4 regions of the Bacillus sp. URHA0034 genome follow, and region 1 is predicted to be linked to each of the others. Evidence: a T-box and tRNA genes for the amino acid it is inferred to sense, from the RefSeq annotation. Region 1 holds a T-box; the other regions hold tRNA genes.
What was found. The T-box of region 1 lies ahead of ileS (isoleucine--tRNA ligase). A T-box ahead of a tRNA ligase gene usually reads a tRNA of that ligase, here a tRNA-Ile.
Positions count from the first base shown of each region.

Region 2: it has a tRNA-Ile gene. The T-box ahead of ileS (isoleucine--tRNA ligase) is inferred to sense a tRNA for this amino acid. The anticodon was not compared.
Region 3: it has a tRNA-Ile gene. The T-box ahead of ileS (isoleucine--tRNA ligase) is inferred to sense a tRNA for this amino acid. The anticodon was not compared.
Region 4: it has a tRNA-Ile gene. The T-box ahead of ileS (isoleucine--tRNA ligase) is inferred to sense a tRNA for this amino acid. The anticodon was not compared.

Region 1 is NZ_JBWCDK010000002.1:217,341-222,281, reverse strand. It holds partial or broken gene ileS (isoleucine--tRNA ligase) at 1-886, opposite strand, end outside; T-box leader at 939-1,178, opposite strand; gene ACZ9EE_RS03295 (ROK family transcriptional regulator) at 1,653-2,654, shown strand; gene ACZ9EE_RS03290 (MFS transporter) at 2,688-3,920, shown strand; gene ACZ9EE_RS03285 (AraC family transcriptional regulator) at 4,152-4,941, opposite strand, start outside.
Region 2 is NZ_JBWCDK010000002.1:5,126,128-5,131,068, forward strand. It holds rRNA gene ACZ9EE_RS26885 (23S ribosomal RNA) at 1-1,124, shown strand, start outside; rRNA gene rrf (5S ribosomal RNA) at 1,202-1,317, shown strand; tRNA gene ACZ9EE_RS26895 (tRNA-Val) at 1,325-1,400, shown strand; tRNA gene ACZ9EE_RS26900 (tRNA-Thr) at 1,577-1,649, shown strand; tRNA gene ACZ9EE_RS26905 (tRNA-Leu) at 1,688-1,772, shown strand; tRNA gene ACZ9EE_RS26910 (tRNA-Gly) at 1,810-1,881, shown strand; tRNA gene ACZ9EE_RS26915 (tRNA-Leu) at 1,890-1,978, shown strand; tRNA gene ACZ9EE_RS26920 (tRNA-Pro) at 2,012-2,088, shown strand; tRNA gene ACZ9EE_RS26925 (tRNA-Ala) at 2,109-2,184, shown strand; tRNA gene ACZ9EE_RS26930 (tRNA-Met) at 2,209-2,285, shown strand; tRNA gene ACZ9EE_RS26935 (tRNA-Ser) at 2,310-2,402, shown strand; tRNA gene ACZ9EE_RS26940 (tRNA-Tyr) at 2,417-2,501, shown strand; tRNA gene ACZ9EE_RS26945 (tRNA-Trp) at 2,507-2,580, shown strand; tRNA gene ACZ9EE_RS26950 (tRNA-Leu) at 2,604-2,688, shown strand; tRNA gene ACZ9EE_RS26955 (tRNA-Gly) at 2,707-2,780, shown strand; tRNA gene ACZ9EE_RS26960 (tRNA-Ile) at 2,788-2,861, shown strand; gene mutM (bifunctional DNA-formamidopyrimidine glycosylase/DNA-(apurinic or apyrimidinic site) lyase) at 2,990-3,799, shown strand; gene ccpN (transcriptional regulator CcpN) at 4,002-4,649, shown strand; gene ACZ9EE_RS26975 (pyruvate, water dikinase regulatory protein) at 4,633-4,941, shown strand, end outside.
Region 3 is NZ_JBWCDK010000002.1:2,253,507-2,258,447, forward strand. It holds tRNA gene ACZ9EE_RS12780 (tRNA-Ser) at 1-24, opposite strand, end outside; tRNA gene ACZ9EE_RS12785 (tRNA-Asn) at 38-112, opposite strand; tRNA gene ACZ9EE_RS12790 (tRNA-Ile) at 134-210, opposite strand; tRNA gene ACZ9EE_RS12795 (tRNA-Gly) at 215-288, opposite strand; tRNA gene ACZ9EE_RS12800 (tRNA-Glu) at 299-371, opposite strand; tRNA gene ACZ9EE_RS12805 (tRNA-His) at 392-464, opposite strand; tRNA gene ACZ9EE_RS12810 (tRNA-Tyr) at 470-554, opposite strand; tRNA gene ACZ9EE_RS12815 (tRNA-Phe) at 568-640, opposite strand; tRNA gene ACZ9EE_RS12820 (tRNA-Asp) at 691-767, opposite strand; tRNA gene ACZ9EE_RS12825 (tRNA-Met) at 771-844, opposite strand; tRNA gene ACZ9EE_RS12830 (tRNA-Ser) at 1,003-1,095, opposite strand; tRNA gene ACZ9EE_RS12835 (tRNA-Ile) at 1,107-1,180, opposite strand; tRNA gene ACZ9EE_RS12840 (tRNA-Met) at 1,216-1,289, opposite strand; tRNA gene ACZ9EE_RS12845 (tRNA-Ala) at 1,311-1,383, opposite strand; tRNA gene ACZ9EE_RS12850 (tRNA-Leu) at 1,492-1,580, opposite strand; tRNA gene ACZ9EE_RS12855 (tRNA-Gly) at 1,586-1,660, opposite strand; tRNA gene ACZ9EE_RS12860 (tRNA-Leu) at 1,689-1,773, opposite strand; tRNA gene ACZ9EE_RS12865 (tRNA-Lys) at 1,799-1,874, opposite strand; tRNA gene ACZ9EE_RS12870 (tRNA-Thr) at 2,020-2,092, opposite strand; tRNA gene ACZ9EE_RS12875 (tRNA-Val) at 2,269-2,341, opposite strand; tRNA gene ACZ9EE_RS12880 (tRNA-Glu) at 2,354-2,428, opposite strand; rRNA gene rrf (5S ribosomal RNA) at 2,472-2,587, opposite strand; rRNA gene ACZ9EE_RS12890 (23S ribosomal RNA) at 2,672-4,941, opposite strand, start outside.
Region 4 is NZ_JBWCDK010000002.1:4,259,839-4,264,779, forward strand. It holds tRNA gene ACZ9EE_RS22350 (tRNA-Leu) at 1-13, shown strand, start outside; tRNA gene ACZ9EE_RS22355 (tRNA-Gly) at 43-114, shown strand; tRNA gene ACZ9EE_RS22360 (tRNA-Leu) at 123-211, shown strand; tRNA gene ACZ9EE_RS22365 (tRNA-Arg) at 229-305, shown strand; tRNA gene ACZ9EE_RS22370 (tRNA-Pro) at 314-390, shown strand; tRNA gene ACZ9EE_RS22375 (tRNA-Ala) at 410-485, shown strand; tRNA gene ACZ9EE_RS22380 (tRNA-Met) at 501-577, shown strand; tRNA gene ACZ9EE_RS22385 (tRNA-Ile) at 602-678, shown strand; tRNA gene ACZ9EE_RS22390 (tRNA-Ser) at 693-785, shown strand; tRNA gene ACZ9EE_RS22395 (tRNA-Met) at 989-1,062, shown strand; tRNA gene ACZ9EE_RS22400 (tRNA-Asp) at 1,065-1,141, shown strand; tRNA gene ACZ9EE_RS22405 (tRNA-Phe) at 1,148-1,223, shown strand; tRNA gene ACZ9EE_RS22410 (tRNA-His) at 1,255-1,330, shown strand; tRNA gene ACZ9EE_RS22415 (tRNA-Gly) at 1,344-1,417, shown strand; tRNA gene ACZ9EE_RS22420 (tRNA-Ile) at 1,424-1,500, shown strand; tRNA gene ACZ9EE_RS22425 (tRNA-Asn) at 1,534-1,608, shown strand; tRNA gene ACZ9EE_RS22430 (tRNA-Ser) at 1,620-1,710, shown strand; tRNA gene ACZ9EE_RS22435 (tRNA-Glu) at 1,718-1,789, shown strand; gene glgB (1,4-alpha-glucan branching protein GlgB) at 2,418-4,361, shown strand; gene ACZ9EE_RS22445 (glucose-1-phosphate adenylyltransferase) at 4,309-4,941, shown strand, end outside.

The sequences.
Region 1 (4,941 bases):
TTTTTCAACTTCTACATAATTAAAAGGTGGGGTATAAGCTATGCCCTCAAAATCACGACCGCTATGTTCACTTAGCACGGTTACAGAATCACCAAGTACTTTTTCAACTAAGGACTTAGCAACAATATATACTTCATTCTCTTTTTTTACACGCACATAAGTTAAGTTTGGGTTTATGGCGAGTGCTACGTTGGCAGGTAAGGTCCAGGGTGTCGTTGTCCAACCTAAGAAATATTCATTGTTGGCATCGACACGTTTAAATTTAACCGTCGCTGATAAATCTTTTACATCTTTGTAGCCTTGTGCCACTTCGTGAGAGCTTAAAGTCGTTTGACAACTGGGGCAATAGGGAGATACTCGGTGCCCTTTATACAACAACCCATCCTTGTGAACTTTACTTAAAATATTCCAGACACTTTCAATGTAATCATTAGTTAAGGTCATATAGGGATAATCCATATCTACCCAATAACCCAATTCTTCTGTAAATGAACGCCATTTTTGCTCGTAGGTGAATACACTTTCTTTACATTTTTTGATAAAGGGCTCAATACCATATCGTTCGATCTCTTGTTTACCTGAAATACCCAGCTGTTTTTCTACACCTAGTTCCACTGGAAGCCCATGTGTATCCCAGCCAGCCTTTCTTTCAACGAGGAATCCTTGCATGGTTTTGTACCGTGCGACCACATCTTTAATCGTTCGACCAAAGGCATGACCGACATGTGGTAATCCATTTGCCGTTGGGGGACCCTCGAAAAAGACGAACGGTTCTTTACCGTATTCTCAATTGAACGGATTTCCTAAAGGTATGATTTTCACCCCAGTAATTTCGAATTTGTTCTTCACGGTGGACAACGGTTTTTTTACTTTCATTAGAGTTCATATAACTCACTCCTATAAATAATTTTAAAAGCACACAAAAACCCCGTTCCCTTGTAAGGGACGGGGTTAACCGTGATACCACCCTAATTCTATTGATCCGATCAATAGCACTTAGCAACGTACAATCATACGTGTTCCTTTTAACGGTGGACTTCCGTTTAGGCTTACTAAAAGAGTTCAGCCTAACTTCTCAGAGAGGATATTCACGTATCACTCGAACACTGACTTGCACCAAAGTGTCAGCTCTCTATGGATCAAGACGAAACGCTACTTTTTCTCATCAACGAATTTGTGTGCTTTTATTGGAATTTATTGTAACAAGGGGAGAGTTAATTGTCAAACAATTCTTTACAGTTTAAATTAAATCGGGCTTGCCAAAGAAATTCGTTCTTCTTTTCAATTAAACTACCGGGGACAAGAGTTAAAGATTGGAATAGCTCGAGGGATCCCCTTTTTATTGTACTAACTACAGGATAGCTCAACAACTAATTATAGAGAACGGATTTTTGTTTTTATCAGTTAACATAAATAAAATAGGTGGAGTACAAAATGAAAAATTCTGTTATTAAAATATGAAAAATATTATTAGCATTATGGTTTTCTTTCTGTATAAGAAGAAAGCAATTGTTTTTGAAGATTTTACATGATATATTGAAAAGACCACTTATTAAAGTACTTTAATAAGTTTTTTTGTTCAAGACTTATTAAAGTTCTTTAATAAGTATAGATAATAGGTGGTGACGTTTGTGAATGCTACTCCAAAATCGATGGGGAAGGTAATACTTCGAGAAATTCGTACTACTCTTTTAGAGCTCGGAAGTGCAACAAAAGTGGAACTTAGAGATAAATTAAAAATTAGTTTTCCCACCATTAGTAAGTTCCTAGCACAAATGGAACAGGATGGAGAGATTATTTTAGTCGGTTTAGATGATTCTAGTGGCGGAAGAAGAGCAAAAAGGTATACATACAATCCTGAGCATATGCTGGGCCTAGCTATTTTCTTAGAGCGGACTGAGACGAATTATGCCATTTTTAATTGTGTTGGAGAAGTAAAGGAACAAGGGAGAGTTCCGAGTGTATTAATTGAGGATGGTTTAAATTTATTAACTACATCCATTGAGAGATTAATGACTGCATATCCAAAAATTAATTCGATCGCAATCGGCGTTCCTGGTTCTGTTGATAATGGGAAGATTTTTTATATACCGGGTTATGAGCAGTTTAAAAATATTGATGTAAAAGGATTTTATGAGGACCATCTTTCAATACCTGTTGTAGTAGAGAATGATATGAACGCGGCAGTTCTCGGTTATCATCATAATCGGGGAATTAAGGCAGATCAATCCCTTGTATACTTGTATTCCGGTCAAAATGGTCCTGGTGCTGGATTTATGATCAATGGAGATGTTGTGCGGGGAAGCACATTCTTCGCCGGTGAGGTTTCATTCGTTCCTCAATATAATGACCGGAATTTCGGGCAAGCATTGGGAAATGGAACTGGAAGCCAAAAGGTGCCGATCTGCGAAGATGATCAGATTGATGCAATCAGCAGATTAGTAGCCTCGTTTACGGCTATCATTAACCCTCATTCCATCATTTTTTGCAATGATGAAGTGGTAGAATCAGGATTAGAAAAAATCGCCAAAGTCAGCACTAACTATATCCCGGCAGAACATCTTCCAGACCTTAAAATAAGTGATTGGAAACAAGACTATTTATATGGATTACAAAGACTTGGGCTGGAACTTATGTTGAATGCAACAGCATAGGAATAAAAATAAAAAAATAGGCGGGATAACAATATGGCTACACTCCTTTTAGTAATAATTTATACGGCTTTTATCAGCTTAGGCTTACCTGATTCACTGCTTGGGGTAGCGTGGCCTGTGATGCAACCTGACATTGGGGCCCCATTGGAGATGGCTGGATTCCTTTTTATGACAATTGCAGGTAGTACTATTATCTCCAGTTTAGTCAGCGGGAAGGTACTAAAAAGGTTTGGGACTGGCAAGGTTACATTTGTCAGCGTCTTAATCACTGCTTGTGCTTTGCTAGGATTTCACTTTGCTCCATCGATTGTTTGGTTATTTTTATGTGCCATACCACTTGGATTGGGAGCAGGAGCTGTTGATGCAGGATTAAATGATTATGTTGCTACACATTATAAGGCACACCATATGAGTTGGTTACATTGTTTTTGGGGAGTTGGTGCCACTCTTGGTCCGATTATTATGGCTCAGTTTATTTCAGGCCAAAATTCTTGGAGAAACGGATATTTTGATATTTCTGGCATTCAGTTTGCGTTAGTGATCATCCTTTTCTTCACTTTGCCTTTATGGAATAAAGTGAAAAATAACAGCATTATTTCTTTGAATGGAGGAGCCGAAGAGTCAAAAGGTCTAACCTATGATGAAGAGAATAAAGAAATGAAACCTTTACAAGTGAAAGGAGTCAAACTGGCTCTTACATCCTTCTTGTTTTACTGTGGGGTTGAATCAACAGTTGGTCTTTGGGGAAGCAGCTATTTGGTAAATGTGAAAGAGTTACACGTGGCACTTGCAGCACAATGGGTTTCCTTTTATTACGCTGGAATAACGGTTGGTAGATTTATTACAGGCTTTATTACCTTTAAAGTTAGTAATCTATCTCTCATTCGGATGGGCCAAATAATAGCATTATTCGGTGCCGTACTTCTTTTCCTGCCACTGCCGTCCATCTTCTCGCTTGTAGGTTTTATTATGATTGGATTGGGATTAGCACCGATATTCCCGTGTATGTTACACGAAACACCAGATCGTTTTGGGAAGAAGCATTCCCAGACAATTATGGGCTATCAAATGGCTGTGGCCTATACAGGTAGTACATTTATGCCGCCTCTTCTTGGTTTCATTGCAACACATTCAACGATAGGAATTTTCCCGCTTTGTATTGTTGTTTTTGTAGTAGTAATGCTCCTAAGCTCAGAAAAATTAAACAATTTACTTAAAAAGAAAGATTTAATGAAAAGAAAAGACACAAGCTCCACAGCATTTTAATTATTAGACAGCGAAATCTTAAAATATATTCCAAAATAAAAGAGTACTAGACTTGCTTCCCTTGGAAAACAAATCAATTGATGAATTTAAAAAAATAGGCTCTGTTAAATATGGCTGTTGATTTCCGGTCCAATCAACAGAGTATAAAAAACAACAATATCGTTTAACAGAGCCAAAAAATAAAGGAAAAAAGCCGATTTTCCAAGATGGAAGATCGGCTCTTTCTGCAACTTATTCGTTGATCGTATGGTTAGATTTCTCTTTCATGCAAGTAATATCTTCTCTTGGTGGATTACCAAACATGCGGGAATATTCTCGACTGAATTGTGATTGACTTTCGTAGCCTACCCGAAATGCGACATCGGCGATATCTGTTGAATGGGTTAATAACATGCGTCTTGCTTCCTGTAACCGCAATTGTTTTTGAAACTGAATTGGGCTCATAGCTGTAACCTCTTTAAAGTGCCGATGAAGAGAAGCAACACTCATCCTCGCTTTTTCTGCAAGCTGCTCGATTTTAAAAGAGCGGTCATAACTATTGATGATATGTTCAATAACATCTTTGATTCGATCGCCGTTACTGCCCTTTATGGCCATTTGTTCGAGAGATCCACCATGGGGACCTTGTAAAATCCAATAGAGAATTTCCTTCGTGATTAATGGTGCCAGAACTGGGATATGTTTTGGATTTTCTATCAACCGGGCTAACCTCATTACAGCATCTAACAGAGTTGGTTCTGCTTTGCTGACAAACATCGCACGTTTGGCATTTTTTTTCTGTCCTTCTCGAATATCAGATTCACTTAAAACTTCTAAAATTTGATTCGGTGTAAATTCAAGTTTGAGAGCCAAATACGGAGTGTCAGAAGATGCTTTTATTACTTGACCGGTTACCGGCAAGTCAACGGAAGCAACAATGAAATGACCAGGACCGTACCTAAAATGCTCCTCCGCTAAAAATACATCCTTTTCCCCCTGGACGATAATACAAAAGGATGTTTCGTTCACTCTAGCAATAGGT
Region 2 (4,941 bases), 4.9 Mb from region 1:
TTAGCAAAAACACAGGTCTCTGCGAAGCCGCAAGGCGAAGTATAGGGGCTGACGCCTGCCCGGTGCTGGAAGGTTAAGAGGAGGGGTTAGCTCACGCGAAGCTCTGAATCGAAGCCCCAGTAAACGGCGGCCGTAACTATAACGGTCCTAAGGTAGCGAAATTCCTTGTCGGGTAAGTTCCGACCCGCACGAAAGGCGTAACGATCTGGGCACTGTCTCAACGAGAGACTCGGTGAAATTATAGTACCTGTGAAGATGCAGGTTACCCGCGACAGGACGGAAAGACCCCGTGGAGCTTTACTGTAGCCTGATATTGAATTTTGGTACAGCTTGTACAGGATAGGTAGGAGCCTGAGAAACCGGAGCGCCAGCTTCGGTGGAGGCGTCGGTGGGATACTACCCTGGCTGTATTGAAATTCTAACCCGCACCCCTAAATCGGGGTGGGAGACAGTGTCAGGTGGGCAGTTTGACTGGGGCGGTCGCCTCCTAAAGAGTAACGGAGGCGCCCAAAGGTTCCCTCAGAATGGTTGGAAATCATTCGTAGAGTGTAAAGGCACAAGGGAGCTTGACTGCGAGACCTACAAGTCGAGCAGGGACGAAAGTCGGGCTTAGTGATCCGGTGGTTCCGCATGGAAGGGCCATCGCTCAACGGATAAAAGCTACCCCGGGGATAACAGGCTTATCTCCCCCAAGAGTCCACATCGACGGGGAGGTTTGGCACCTCGATGTCGGCTCATCGCATCCTGGGGCTGTAGTCGGTCCCAAGGGTTGGGCTGTTCGCCCATTAAAGCGGTACGCGAGCTGGGTTCAGAACGTCGTGAGACAGTTCGGTCCCTATCCGTCGTGGGCGCAGGAAATTTGAGAGGAGCTGTCCTTAGTACGAGAGGACCGGGATGGACGCACCGCTGGTGTACCAGTTGTCTTGCCAAAGGCATCGCTGGGTAGCTATGTGCGGACGGGATAAGTGCTGAAAGCATCTAAGCATGAAGCCCCCCTCAAGATGAGATTTCCCATAGCGTCAAGCTAGTAAGATCCCTGAAAGATGATCAGGTTGATAGGTCAGAGGTGGAAGCGTGGCGACATGTGGAGCTGACTGATACTAATCGATCGAGGACTTAACCATAGTCTATAAGGCGAACTCGTTTTTACTTCTTCTACACATTATCTAGTTTTGAGAGAACGAACTCTCTAATTAAATAGTCTGGTAATTAAGGCGAGAAGGTCACACCCGTTCCCATACCGAACACGGAAGTTAAGCTTCTCAGCGCCGATGGTAGTTGGGACTTTGTCCCTGTGAGAGTAGGACGTTGCCAGGCTTTATCTGGAGGATTAGCTCAGCTGGGAGAGCATCTGCCTTACAAGCAGAGGGTCGGCGGTTCGATCCCGTCATCCTCCACCATAATTTTTCCTTAATTTACGACGCCGGGGTAGCTCAATTGGTAGAGCAAGACCGAATGAGCTTCTTGAATAAACTTCAGCATACTGACCGAGCTGCTACTTGAATAATCTTTCTGAGGTCAGGATGACGGTAACAACGACAGCGTGTTTGAAATTATTATATATTCCTTACTTTACGCCGGGGTAGCTCAATTGGTAGAGCAACTGACTTGTAATCAGTAGGTTGGGGGTTCAAGTCCTCTCGCCGGCACCTTTTTTCTTACAGCTGCTTTTTACTTATTTGAATATGCGGGTGTGGCGGAATTGGCAGACGCACCAGACTTAGGATCTGGCGCCGCAAGGCGTGGGGGTTCGACTCCCTTCACCCGCACCAAAGTTTTTTCGAATGCAAAAAATTATTTATTCATAATGCGGAAGTAGTTCAGTGGTAGAACACCACCTTGCCAAGGTGGGGGTCGCGGGTTCGAATCCCGTCTTCCGCTCTCAAATTGCCGGGGTGGCGGAACTGGCAGACGCACAGGACTTAAAATCCTGCGGTAGGTGACTACCGTACCGGTTCGATTCCGGTCCTCGGCACCATACTTTTTGCACTAGCAAATAGTCTTATAATTTCGGGAAGTAGCTCAGCTTGGTAGAGCACTTGGTTTGGGACCAAGGGGTCGCAGGTTCGAATCCTGTCTTCCCGACCATGAAACTTCTTAAACAAAATGGGGTCTTAGCTCAGCTGGGAGAGCGCCTGCTTTGCACGCAGGAGGTCAGGGGTTCGATCCCCCTAGACTCCACCAATGCTTAAAAAAAAATGATATTATGGCGGTGTAGCTCAGCTGGCTAGAGCGTACGGTTCATACCCGTAAGGTCGGGGGTTCGATCCCCTCCGCCGCTACCATAATTATAAATGTGGTTTTTAAATGGAGGAATACCCAAGTCCGGCTGAAGGGATCGGTCTTGAAAACCGACAGGCGGGTTAAACCGCGCGGGGGTTCGAATCCCTCTTCCTCCGCCATTTTTATATTCTTTGGAGGGGTAGCGAAGTGGCTAAACGCGGCGGACTGTAAATCCGCTCCCTCAGGGTTCGGCGGTTCGAATCCGTCCCCCTCCACCACTTATAGGGGCATAGTTTAAAGGTAGAACTAAGGTCTCCAAAACCTTCAGTGTGGGTTCGATTCCTACTGCCCCTGCCAAATTTAATTTTGTTCTACTACTTGCCGATGTGGCGGAATTGGCAGACGCGCACGACTCAAAATCGTGTTCCGTGAGGAGTGTCGGTTCGACCCCGACCATCGGTACCATCTAGGATTAATACTATTGCGGGTGTAGTTTACTGGTAAAACCTCAGCCTTCCAAGCTGATGTAGTGGGTTCGATTCCCATCACCCGCTCCAAATTAAAGGGCCTATAGCTCAGCTGGTTAGAGCGCACGCCTGATAAGCGTGAGGTCGATGGTTCGAGTCCATTTAGGCCCACTCATAAATTAAATGATCAAACCGAACAGTCACTGTTCGGTTTTTTTGTATTATTAAAGTATTTATTCATTTTCTATAATGTAATTGGGAACGATACTAAGAAAATGGAATGGGGGAGGAGTCAATACATGCCTGAGCTCCCAGAGATGGAAAATTATAAGAACCAATTAAAACAAAAAATTGCTAACCAAGTAATAACTGACGTTCAAATAAATCGTGAGAAATCGATTAACATCAATCCTGATCTTTTCAAAAAAACTGTGCAGCACCAGCAAATAATCGATATCAAACGTCGAGGAAAGCACCTTCTATTCCAGCTGCAAAATGATCAAACGCTATTATTACACTTAATGTTAGGTGGATGGATGTTTTTTGGAACTGAGTCGGACAAACCTAACAGAACAATACAGGTGCGTTTATCATTTGGACAAAATCATCTTTATTTTATTGGTCTTCGTTTAGGCTATTTACACCTATATAATCAGATCCAAACAGAGGAAAAGCTGTCGGAATTAGGGCCAGAGCCATTAGATCCAAAATTTAACGAAAATGATTTTTTAAAAATTATAGGTAGTAAACATGGCCGTTTAAAAACGACATTGCTCGATCAATCATTTATTGCCGGCATCGGAAATTACTACTCTGCAGAGATCTGCTTTCATGCTGGAATAAAACCAACTAAGGATATTGATGACATAAACGATGGTGACCGAAGCCAACTATACGATTCAATGAAAAATGTTCTTCAGGATGGAATTAAGCACGGCGGTTATATGGATAATCCGCTCTATAAGGGTGACACATTAACAGGTGGTTTTAATCAACGATGCCAGGTTTATGACCGGGAAGGCCAACCGTGTAATCGGTGTGGAACAACCATCATTATTGAAATGATTTCCTCCAGAAAAACATTTTATTGTCCTAATTGCCAGAAATAATGAAGTTATATAAAAAAGGCTCAAACGATTTAACACGATCGTTTGAGCCTTTTTTGTGATTCATTAATCAATCGATATCATGTTTATTTTTTAACAAAAAGTGGTTTCACTTTATACATTAATGTTATATACTAAATATAAATAAGTATAACACATTTAAAGTGAGTTTAATTATTATAGGTTATTAATAGGGTAAAGGGGGGTGGTAACGATAAAACTTTCAAAGCGTCAGGACGAAATTCTGGAAATTGTTAAACTTAATGGACCAATTACCGGGAAAGAGATTGCTGAAAAGTTGTCTTTATCAAGGGCGGCGTTAAGACCTGACTTAGCCATCTTGACCATGTCTGGCAATATTGATGCCAGGCCGCGTGTTGGATATTTTTATAATGACAAATTTAAGGTAAAGCGCCAAGCGGAGAGAATCCTGCATCAAAGTGTCAATAATTATAAAGCACACCCTATTGTAGTTGGAAAATCAACATCTGTTTACGATGCCATTGTCCATTTATTTTTAGAGGATGTTGGTACACTTTACGCGGTTGATTTAGATGGTCATCTAGCTGGGGTGATTTCAAGAAAGGATTTACTTCGAGCATCATTAGGTAATCAAAATCTTTCAGAGTTACCAGTCAGCGTCATTATGACGAGAATGCCGAATATTATCACCATCTATCCGGAAGAAACTTTACATGAGGCAGCTAAAAAAATGATTCAAAATCACATTGATTCCCTTCCTGTGGTCCGGGAAAGTGACGGACAAGAGAATACATATTTGTTAGTAGGGCGAATTACGAAAACAACAATCACAAGGGCATATTTAGAAATGATGGATGAAAAATCAGACTAAGGGAGTGGCTGGCATTTTGGCACAAAAAGAAGTGGTTTATGTGGTTTCCGATTCAGTTGGGGAAACAGCAGGATTTGTTGTGAAGGCGGTTGCAACCCAATTTAATGGGGGCCAGGTTGACATACGTCGTAATTCCTATGTCGAAGATCTTGAGGATATTGAGGATGTCATACTATTAGCGCTGAGGTCTAATTCGATTATCGCTTATACGATTGTCATCCCATCCTTAAAGGAGTATTTAGACCGTCGTGCTGCTGAAGAAGGTATTATGGCAGTCGATTTACTGAGTCCA
Region 3 (4,941 bases), 2.0 Mb from region 1:
CTTCAGCCTCTTGAGTACTTCCCCAAAGACATAAAAATGGCTCCGCAGGTAGGACTCGAACCTACGACCGATCGGTTAACAGCCGATTGCTCTACCACTGAGCTACTGCGGAACAATAAGAAAATATGCTATATGGTCGGCCTAAATGGGCTCGAACCATCGACCTCACGCTTATCAGGCGTGCGCTCTAACCAGCTGAGCTATAGGCCCATATTGGAGCGGGTGATGGGAATCGAACCCACTACATCAGCTTGGAAGGCTGAGGTTTTACCAGTAAACTACACCCGCAATGTAAATTTGGAGGCAACACCCGGATTTGAACCAACGCATGTCGCAGTGAAAGTGCGATGCCTTACCGCATGGCTATAGCCCATTAATTAAAATGAAATAGGGCGACTGATGGGAATCGAACCCACGAATGTCGGAACCACAATCCGATGCGTTAACCACTTCGCCACAATCGCCATAATGGTGGAGGGGGACGGATTCGAACCGCCGAACCCTGAGGGAGCGGATTTACAGTCCGCCGCGTTTAGCCACTTCGCTACCCCTCCATATAAAAAAAGGTGGCTCAGGACGGAATCGAACCGCCGACACAAGGATTTTCAGTCCTTTGCTCTACCGACTGAGCTACTGAGCCACACAAAAAAATATCTATATCAACAGCAGTTTTACCTACTGGGATAAAAATGGCGGTCCGGACGGGACTCGAACCCGCGACCTCCTGCGTGACAGGCAGGCATTCTAACCAACTGAACTACCGGACCAAATTGCGGGGACAGGATTTGAACCTGCGACCTTCGGGTTATGAGCCCGACGAGCTACCGGACTGCTCCACCCCGCGATAATAGAAATTATAAAGTTTGGAAAATGCTCCATGTTTTGTTACTGACTGTCCCCATCTCAGAATGCCTATTCAAGCAGCAGCTCGATGGGTACAACTCGCAGTTTATTCCTAGAAGCAACGCTCGTTGCTCCACCCCGCGATAATAATATACTTTGTGGAGGAGGAAGAGGGATTCGAACCCCCGCGCGGTTTAACCCGCCTGTCGGTTTTCAAGACCGATCCCTTCAGCCAGACTTGGGTATTCCTCCGTTTAAAACAATGGACCCTGTAGGACTCGAACCTACGACCGGACGGTTATGAGCCGTCTGCTCTAACCAGCTGAGCTAAGGGTCCATTAACACTAATAGTAATATTAGCATTAATGTTTATAGCGGCGGAGGGGATCGAACCCCCGACCTTACGGGTATGAACCGTACGCTCTAGCCAGCTGAGCTACACCGCCATTTTTTTCAATAAATATAAATGGAGTCTAGGGGGATCGAACCCCTGACCTCCTGCGTGCAAAGCAGGCGCTCTCCCAGCTGAGCTAAGACCCCATGATTACTATTATTAACTTTCGTCTGGTCGGGAAGACAGGATTCGAACCTGCGACCCCTTGGTCCCAAACCAAGTGCTCTACCAAGCTGAGCTACGGGCTCATTAAATGGTGCCGAGGACCGGAATCGAACCGGTACGGTAGTCACCTACCGCAGGATTTTAAGTCCTGTGCGTCTGCCAGTTCCGCCACCCCGGCATATATGGAGCGGAAGACGGGATTCGAACCCGCGACCCCCACCTTGGCAAGGTGGTGTTCTACCACTGAACTACTTCCGCAAATATGCTAATTTTTTAATCATAAGCATGGTGCGGGTGAAGGGAGTCGAACCCCCACGCCTTGCGGCGCCAGATCCTAAGTCTGGTGCGTCTGCCAATTCCGCCACACCCGCAATATTTTGCTTTTGAAATAAACTATGGTGAGCCATGAAGGACTCGAACCTTCGACCCTCTGATTAAAAGTCAGATGCTCTACCAACTGAGCTAATGGCTCATACAAAGATGATTTTCTACAACTAATTTGTGGTAGGTCAGATGCTCAAAAGAACTTGCGTTCTTTCTCGCAGATTGCCCGCAGAAGCTGATTCACAGAAGTCTGCAATCTGCTCTACCAACTGAGCTAATGGCTCGTATTAAGGTGCCGGCGAGAGGACTTGAACCCCCAACCTACTGATTACAAGTCAGTTGCTCTACCAATTGAGCTACCCCGGCATATAGTAAGAAAAAATATATTAAATTCAAACACGCTGTCTTTGAAACCGTCATCTGACCTCAGAAAGATTATTCAAGTAGCAGCTCGGTCAGTATGCTGAAGCTTATTCAGGCAGCTTATTCGGTCTTGCTCTACCAATTGAGCTACCCCGGCATTAAGTAAAGAAAAATTATAGTGGAGGATGACGGGATCGAACCGCCGACCCTCTGCTTGTAAGGCAGATGCTCTCCCAGCTGAGCTAATCCTCCATATTTAAAAAATGGTGACCCGTACGGGATTCGAACCCGTGTTACCGCCGTGAAAGGGCGGTGTCTTAACCGCTTGACCAACGGGCCAACTGTAAAAAGTAAACAAAATAATAGCCCCAAAAGGGGCCTAGCCTGGCAACGTCCTACTCTCACAGGGACAAAGTCCCAACTACCATCGGCGCTGAGAAGCTTAACTTCCGTGTTCGGTATGGGAACGGGTGTGACCTTCTCGCCTTAATTACCAGACTATTTATTTAGAGAGTTCGTTCTCTCAAAACTAGATAATTTATAGAAGAAATTGGGTAAAAATGAGTTTATTCGCTTTAGACTATGGTTAAGTCCTCGATCGATTAGTATCAGTCAGCTCCACATGTCGCCACGCTTCCACCTCTGACCTATCAACCTGATCATCTTTCAGGGATCTTACTAGCTTGACGCTATGGGAAATCTCATCTTGAGGGGGGCTTCATGCTTAGATGCTTTCAGCACTTATCCCGTCCGCACATAGCTACCCAGCGATGCCTTTGGCAAGACAACTGGTACACCAGCGGTGCGTCCATCCCGGTCCTCTCGTACTAAGGACAGCTCCTCTCAAATTTCCTGCGCCCACGACGGATAGGGACCGAACTGTCTCACGACGTTCTGAACCCAGCTCGCGTACCGCTTTAATGGGCGAACAGCCCAACCCTTGGGACCGACTACAGCCCCAGGATGCGATGAGCCGACATCGAGGTGCCAAACCTCCCCGTCGATGTGGACTCTTGGGGGAGATAAGCCTGTTATCCCCGGGGTAGCTTTTATCCGTTGAGCGATGGCCCTTCCATGCGGAACCACCGGATCACTAAGCCCGACTTTCGTCCCTGCTCGACTTGTAGGTCTCGCAGTCAAGCTCCCTTGTGCCTTTACACTCTACGAATGATTTCCAACCATTCTGAGGGAACCTTTGGGCGCCTCCGTTACTCTTTAGGAGGCGACCGCCCCAGTCAAACTGCCCACCTGACACTGTCTCCCACCCCGATCAGGGGTGTGGGTTAGAATTTCAATACAGCCAGGGTAGTATCCCACCGACGCCTCCACCGAAGCTGGCGCTCCGGCTTCTCAGGCTCCTACCTATCCTGTACAAGCTGTACCAAAATTCAATATCAGGCTACAGTAAAGCTCCACGGGGTCTTTCCGTCCTGTCGCGGGTAACCTGCATCTTCACAGGTACTATAATTTCACCGAGTCTCTCGTTGAGACAGTGCCCAGATCGTTACGCCTTTCGTGCGGGTCGGAACTTACCCGACAAGGAATTTCGCTACCTTAGGACCGTTATAGTTACGGCCGCCGTTTACTGGGGCTTCGATTCAGAGCTTCGCGTGAGCTAACCCCTCCTCTTAACCTTCCAGCACCGGGCAGGCGTCAGCCCCTATACTTCGCCTTGCGGCTTCGCAGAGACCTGTGTTTTTGCTAAACAGTCGCCTGGGCCTATTCACTGCGGCTCTTCGAGGCTATGAACCCCAAAGAGCACCCCTTCTCCCGAAGTTACGGGGTCATTTTGCCGAGTTCCTTAACGAGAGTTCTCTCGCTCACCTTAGGATTCTCTCCTCGCCTACCTGTGTCGGTTTGCGGTACGGGCACCTTTTATCTCGCTAGAGGCTTTTCTTGGCAGTGTGGAATCAGGAACTTCGGTACTATATTTCCCTCGCTGTCACAGCTCAGCCTTTACGAGAAGCGGATTTTCCTGCTTCTCAGCCTAACTGCTTAGACGCACATATCCAACAGTGCGCTTACCCTATCCTCCTGCGTCCCCCCATCACTCAAACGATAAAGAGGTGGTACAGGAATATCAACCTGTTGTCCATCGCCTACGCCTTTCGGCCTCGGCTTAGGTCCCGACTAACCCTGAGCGGACGAGCCTTCCTCAGGAAACCTTAGGCATTCGGTGGATGAGATTCTCACTCATCTTTCGCTACTCATACCGGCATTCTCACTTCTAAGCGCTCCACCAGTCCTTACGGTCTAGCTTCAACGCCCTTAGAACGCTCTCCTACCACTGACACCAACGGTGTCAATCCACAGCTTCGGTGATACGTTTAGCCCCGGTACATTTTCGGCGCAGAGTCACTCGACCAGTGAGCTATTACGCACTCTTTAAATGGTGGCTGCTTCTAAGCCAACATCCTGGTTGTCTAAGCAACTCCACATCCTTTTCCACTTAACGTATACTTTGGGACCTTAGCTGGTGGTCTGGGCTGTTTCCCTTTTGACTACGGATCTTATCACTCGCAGTCTGACTCCCACGGATAAGTCTTTGGCATTCGGAGTTTGTCTGAATTCGGTAACCCGATGAGGGCCCCTAGTCCAAACAGTGCTCTACCTCCAAGACTCTAACTACGTGAGGCTAGCCCTAAAGCTATTTCGGAGAGAACCAGCTATCTCCAAGTTCGATTGGAATTTCTCCGCTACCCACACCTCATCCCCGCACTTTTCAACGTGCGTGGGTTCGGGCCTCCATCCAGTGTTACCTGGACTTCACCCTGGACATGGGTAGATCACCTGGTTTCGGGTCTACGACCACATACTAATTCGCCCTATTCAGACTCGCTTTCGCTGCGGCT
Region 4 (4,941 bases), 4.0 Mb from region 1:
TTCACCCGCACCATTTTGAAATTAAAACAACTCAACATATATGCGGAAGTAGTTCAGTGGTAGAACACCACCTTGCCAAGGTGGGGGTCGCGGGTTCGAATCCCGTCTTCCGCTCTCATGTTGCCGGGGTGGCGGAACTGGCAGACGCACAGGACTTAAAATCCTGCGGTAGGTGACTACCGTACCGGTTCGATTCCGGTCCTCGGCACCATTTAAGAAATGAATAATGCGCCCGTAGCTCAATTGGATAGAGCGTCTGACTACGGATCAGAAGGTTATGGGTTCGACTCCTTTCGGGCGCGCCATTATTTATCGGGAAGTAGCTCAGCTTGGTAGAGCACTTGGTTTGGGACCAAGGGGTCGCAGGTTCGAATCCTGTCTTCCCGACCATGAACTTCTTAACTATAATGGGGTCTTAGCTCAGCTGGGAGAGCGCCTGCTTTGCACGCAGGAGGTCAGGGGTTCGATCCCCCTAGACTCCACCAATTTGATTAGATGATGGCGGTGTAGCTCAGCTGGCTAGAGCGTACGGTTCATACCCGTAAGGTCGGGGGTTCGATCCCCTCCGCCGCTACCAACTATTATTTAAATACTATTACTTGGACCTTTAGCTCAGCTGGTTAGAGCAGACGGCTCATAACCGTCCGGTCGTAGGTTCGAGTCCTACAAGGTCCACCAGTAGTTTAAAATTCGGAGGAATACCCAAGTTCGGCTGAAGGGATCGGTCTTGAAAACCGACAGGCGGGTCAAACCGCGCGGGGGTTCGAATCCCTCTTCCTCCTCCATACCATTCTTATTATTATAAGTTACTATGGGCCTGCTCAAAAATTAAAAACTTTTTACTATCGCGGGGTGGAGCAACGAGCGTTGCTACAATGAATAATCTGCGAGTTGTACCCATCGAGCTGCTGCTTGATTAAGCTTTCTGAGATGGGGACAGTCAGTAACAAAACATGGAGCATACTCCAAACTTAATACTTTTTACTATCGCGGGGTGGAGCAGTCCGGTAGCTCGTCGGGCTCATAACCCGAAGGTCGCAGGTTCAAATCCTGTCCCCGCAATTGGTCTGGTAGTTCAGTTGGTTAGAATGCCTGCCTGTCACGCAGGAGGTCGCGGGTTCGAGTCCCGTCCAGACCGCCATATGTTGGCTCAGTAGCTCAGTCGGTAGAGCAAAGGACTGAAAATCCTTGTGTCGGCGGTTCGATTCCGTCCTGAGCCACCATTTTTTTGATAAATAAATATAATAATTTATGGCGGCTGTGGCGAAGTGGTTAACGCACCTGATTGTGGTTCAGGCATTCGTGGGTTCGATTCCCATCAGCCGCCCCATTTAAAACAATTTGCGGGTGTAGTTTACTGGTAAAACCTCAGCCTTCCAAGCTGATGTAGTGGGTTCGATTCCCATCACCCGCTCCAACATGTGGGCCTATAGCTCAGCTGGTTAGAGCGCACGCCTGATAAGCGTGAGGTCGATGGTTCGAGTCCATTTAGGCCCACCATAGTTTTTTGCAAAACAAAATAATTTTTATTGTTCCGCAGTAGCTCAGTGGTAGAGCTATCGGCTGTTAACCGATCGGTCGTAGGTTCGAGTCCTACCTGCGGAGCCATTTTATTTTATGGGGAAGTACTCAAGAGGCTGAAGAGGCGCCCCTGCTAAGGGTGTAGGTCGGGTAACCGGCGCGAGGGTTCAAATCCCTCCTTCTCCGCCATAAGAACGGCCCCTTGGTCAAGCGGTTAAGACACCGCCCTTTCACGGCGGTAACACGGGTTCGAATCCCGTAGGGGTCATACAAAAAAACTGATAACAATCGTTATCAGTTTTTTTGTGCGCTTATTTTATATTTAGGTGAGTCCTGCCTATTTCAATTCCACTCCTGTTAATCAACCTCTATTAACGTACACCTTTTATCAGATCCTACATCAATATGACCTGCTATGTTCTTAATTTACTCCTACAATAAATACCTGGTGCACTTTTTTCTTTCTCAAGAAATAATGGTCCCTTTGTACTAAAATTCACCCTACTTTGGTCCGGCTTTGCTGCCTTTCGTCTGCAATTTATACACTCTATTCATTATTTTAATATAACTTTATTTAAACCCCATCATTTTAGGAAACATTGATACCGTTTACATTTACTACATTTTACTTAAAATGTTTACTACAATTTTTATTATTGAAAAAATAGCTTTTCACAGTTAATTACATAGAAATATTCAAAAAAAGATACTAGATATTTGTCGAATGATGTAGGAAAATTTGTGGTTTAGTGTCGTATGATGTTGGGTATTGTAACTTAGTGGCTGAATTACTCAGTTATTGTCAAAAAAGATAAAAAAGTTTTACAAGGCATCTGGGCCATTTGCAATTATAATTGGTCAAAGAAATACATATTTTCAGTGAGATGAGGAGAGCCATGACGGTGAACACACTATATCCGACAGATTATCAGCTGCACTTATTTCATGAAGGCAGCTTCTTCCAGAGTCATCAGCTTTTTGGCGCTCATATCTTTAAGAATTCCGATAAGGTACATACACGATTTTGCGTTTGGGCTCCTAATGCCGCTAAGGTTAGGCTCGCGGGAAATTTTAACAACTGGAATGGTGAAGGATATGAATTGCAAAAGGTAAATGATGAGGGCGTTTGGATCATTGTCCTTAATCAAAATTTAGAAGGCTGTATTTATAAGTACGAGATTATAACATCTTCAGGTGAAAAGCTCCTTAAGGCTGACCCGTTTGCATTTTATTCAGAATTAAGGCCCCACACCGCTTCGATTGTATATTCTTTAAACAGTTATGATTGGCAAGACGAACAATGGATGAATCGAAGAGAAAAAAAGAATGTTTTATCGGATCCGGCAATTATATATGAAGTCCATGCAGGATCCTGGAAGAAAAAAGAAGATGACAGCTACCTAACCTATAAGGAACTAGCCGCTGAACTTATCCCTTATGTAATAGAGCATGGATTTACCCATATAGAACTTTTACCAATCATCGAGCACCCGCTTGACGCCTCATGGGGATACCAGGGTACGGGTTATTTTTCTGTGACCTCCAGGTATGGCACACCAGATGATTTTAGATATTTTGTGGACCAGTGCCATCAGCAAGGCATTGGTGTGATACTAGACTGGGTACCAGGTCATTTTTGCAAGGATGCTCACGGACTCTACCGATTTGATGGCACCCATATTTATTCATATGACACTGTTTATGACAGAGAAAATGTAGTATGGGGGACGGCAAATTTCGATTTAGGAAAAGGTGAGGTCCAAAGTTTCTTAATTTCAAATGCGTTATATTGGATTGATTACTTCCACATTGATGGCTTTCGAATGGATGCGGTAGCAAATATTATATATTGGCCGGACACCACTAACGGAAAGCGCGAAAATCCCTTTGGAATTAATTTCTTAAAAAAATTGAATAGAGAAGTACATGATTTCGATCCCCATTTTCTCATGATTGGGGAGGACTCTACGGATTATCCTCAAGTAACAGCGCCTGTACACTACGGCGGTTTAGGCTTTGATTACAAATGGAATATGGGCTGGATGAATGACATGCTTGAGTACATGGAAACACCGCCTTATTCTAGGTCAAAGGTTCATTCTAAGGTAACGTTTTCACTTTTATATGCTTTTTCCGAGAATTTTATGCTCCCATTTTCTCATGATGAAGTAGTCCATGGGAAAAAGTCCCTGCTGGACAAAATGCCGGGCGAGTATTGGGAGAAATTTGCTCAACTAAGGCTGCTGCTTGGATATATGTTTGCCCATCCTGGAAAAAAACTATTATTCATGGGGTTTGAAATCGGTCAATTTGCGGAATGGAAGGATAAAGAACAACTAGATTGGAACTTATTGGATTATGACATGCACCGCAAGTTAAACACATATGTAAAAGTATTAACTAAATTATATAAACGCTCAAAGGCTCTTTATGAATTGGATCATTTAAGGGATGGTTTTGAATGGATTGATGCGAATAACAGTTCCCAATCTATTTTTTCCTTCTTTCGAAAAGGAAAAAAGGAAGAAGATACATTAATTATCGTCTGCAACTTTACGGGAGTAGGGTATCCAGTTTATAGGATTGGTGCTCCGAAGGCGGGCGAATATCGTGAGATTTTTAATAGTGATTACCAAGAGTTCGGTGGGAATGAAATGGTGAATAAGAAGACCATATTAGCTTCTGAAGAGTCTTATCATGGTCAGCCATTTTCATTTGAGGTTGCCATACCACCGTTCGGTTTTCAAATTATAAGGCCAGTTAAAAAGCGGAAGGAGAGAAAAGGAAATGGTAAAGAAAAAGTGCGTAGCCATGTTGTTAGCAGGAGGGAAAGGAAGTAGACTTAATTCGCTTACAAAGGAATTAGCGAAGCCTGCAGTACCTTTTGGAGGGAAATACCGAATTATTGACTTTACATTAAGCAATTGTGCCAACTCTGGTATTGATACTGTTGGGGTGTTAACCCAATATCAGCCGCTTTTATTAAATTCCTACATCGGTATAGGAAGCGCCTGGGACCTTGACCGCAAAGACGGCGGTGTAACAGTTTTGCCTCCATATGCTGAGTCATCAGAAGTTAAATGGTATACCGGAACCGCCAGTGCTATTTTTCAAAATCTAAATTATTTAAAACAATACCAGCCTGAATACGTTTTAATCCTCTCCGGTGACCATATTTATAAAATGAACTACGAGAGTATGCTTGAATACCATATTGAGAAAAGAGCCGATGCTACGATTTCGTTAATAGAGGTTCCATGGGCAGAAGCCAGCCGTTTTGGGATTATGAATACGAACGAAGAATTGAGAATTACAGAATTTGATGAAAAGCCAAGCCATCCAAAGAATAATCTTGCCTCTATGGGCATTTATATTTTCAACTGGAGTATTTTGAAGGAATATTTAGAGATGGATGACCGT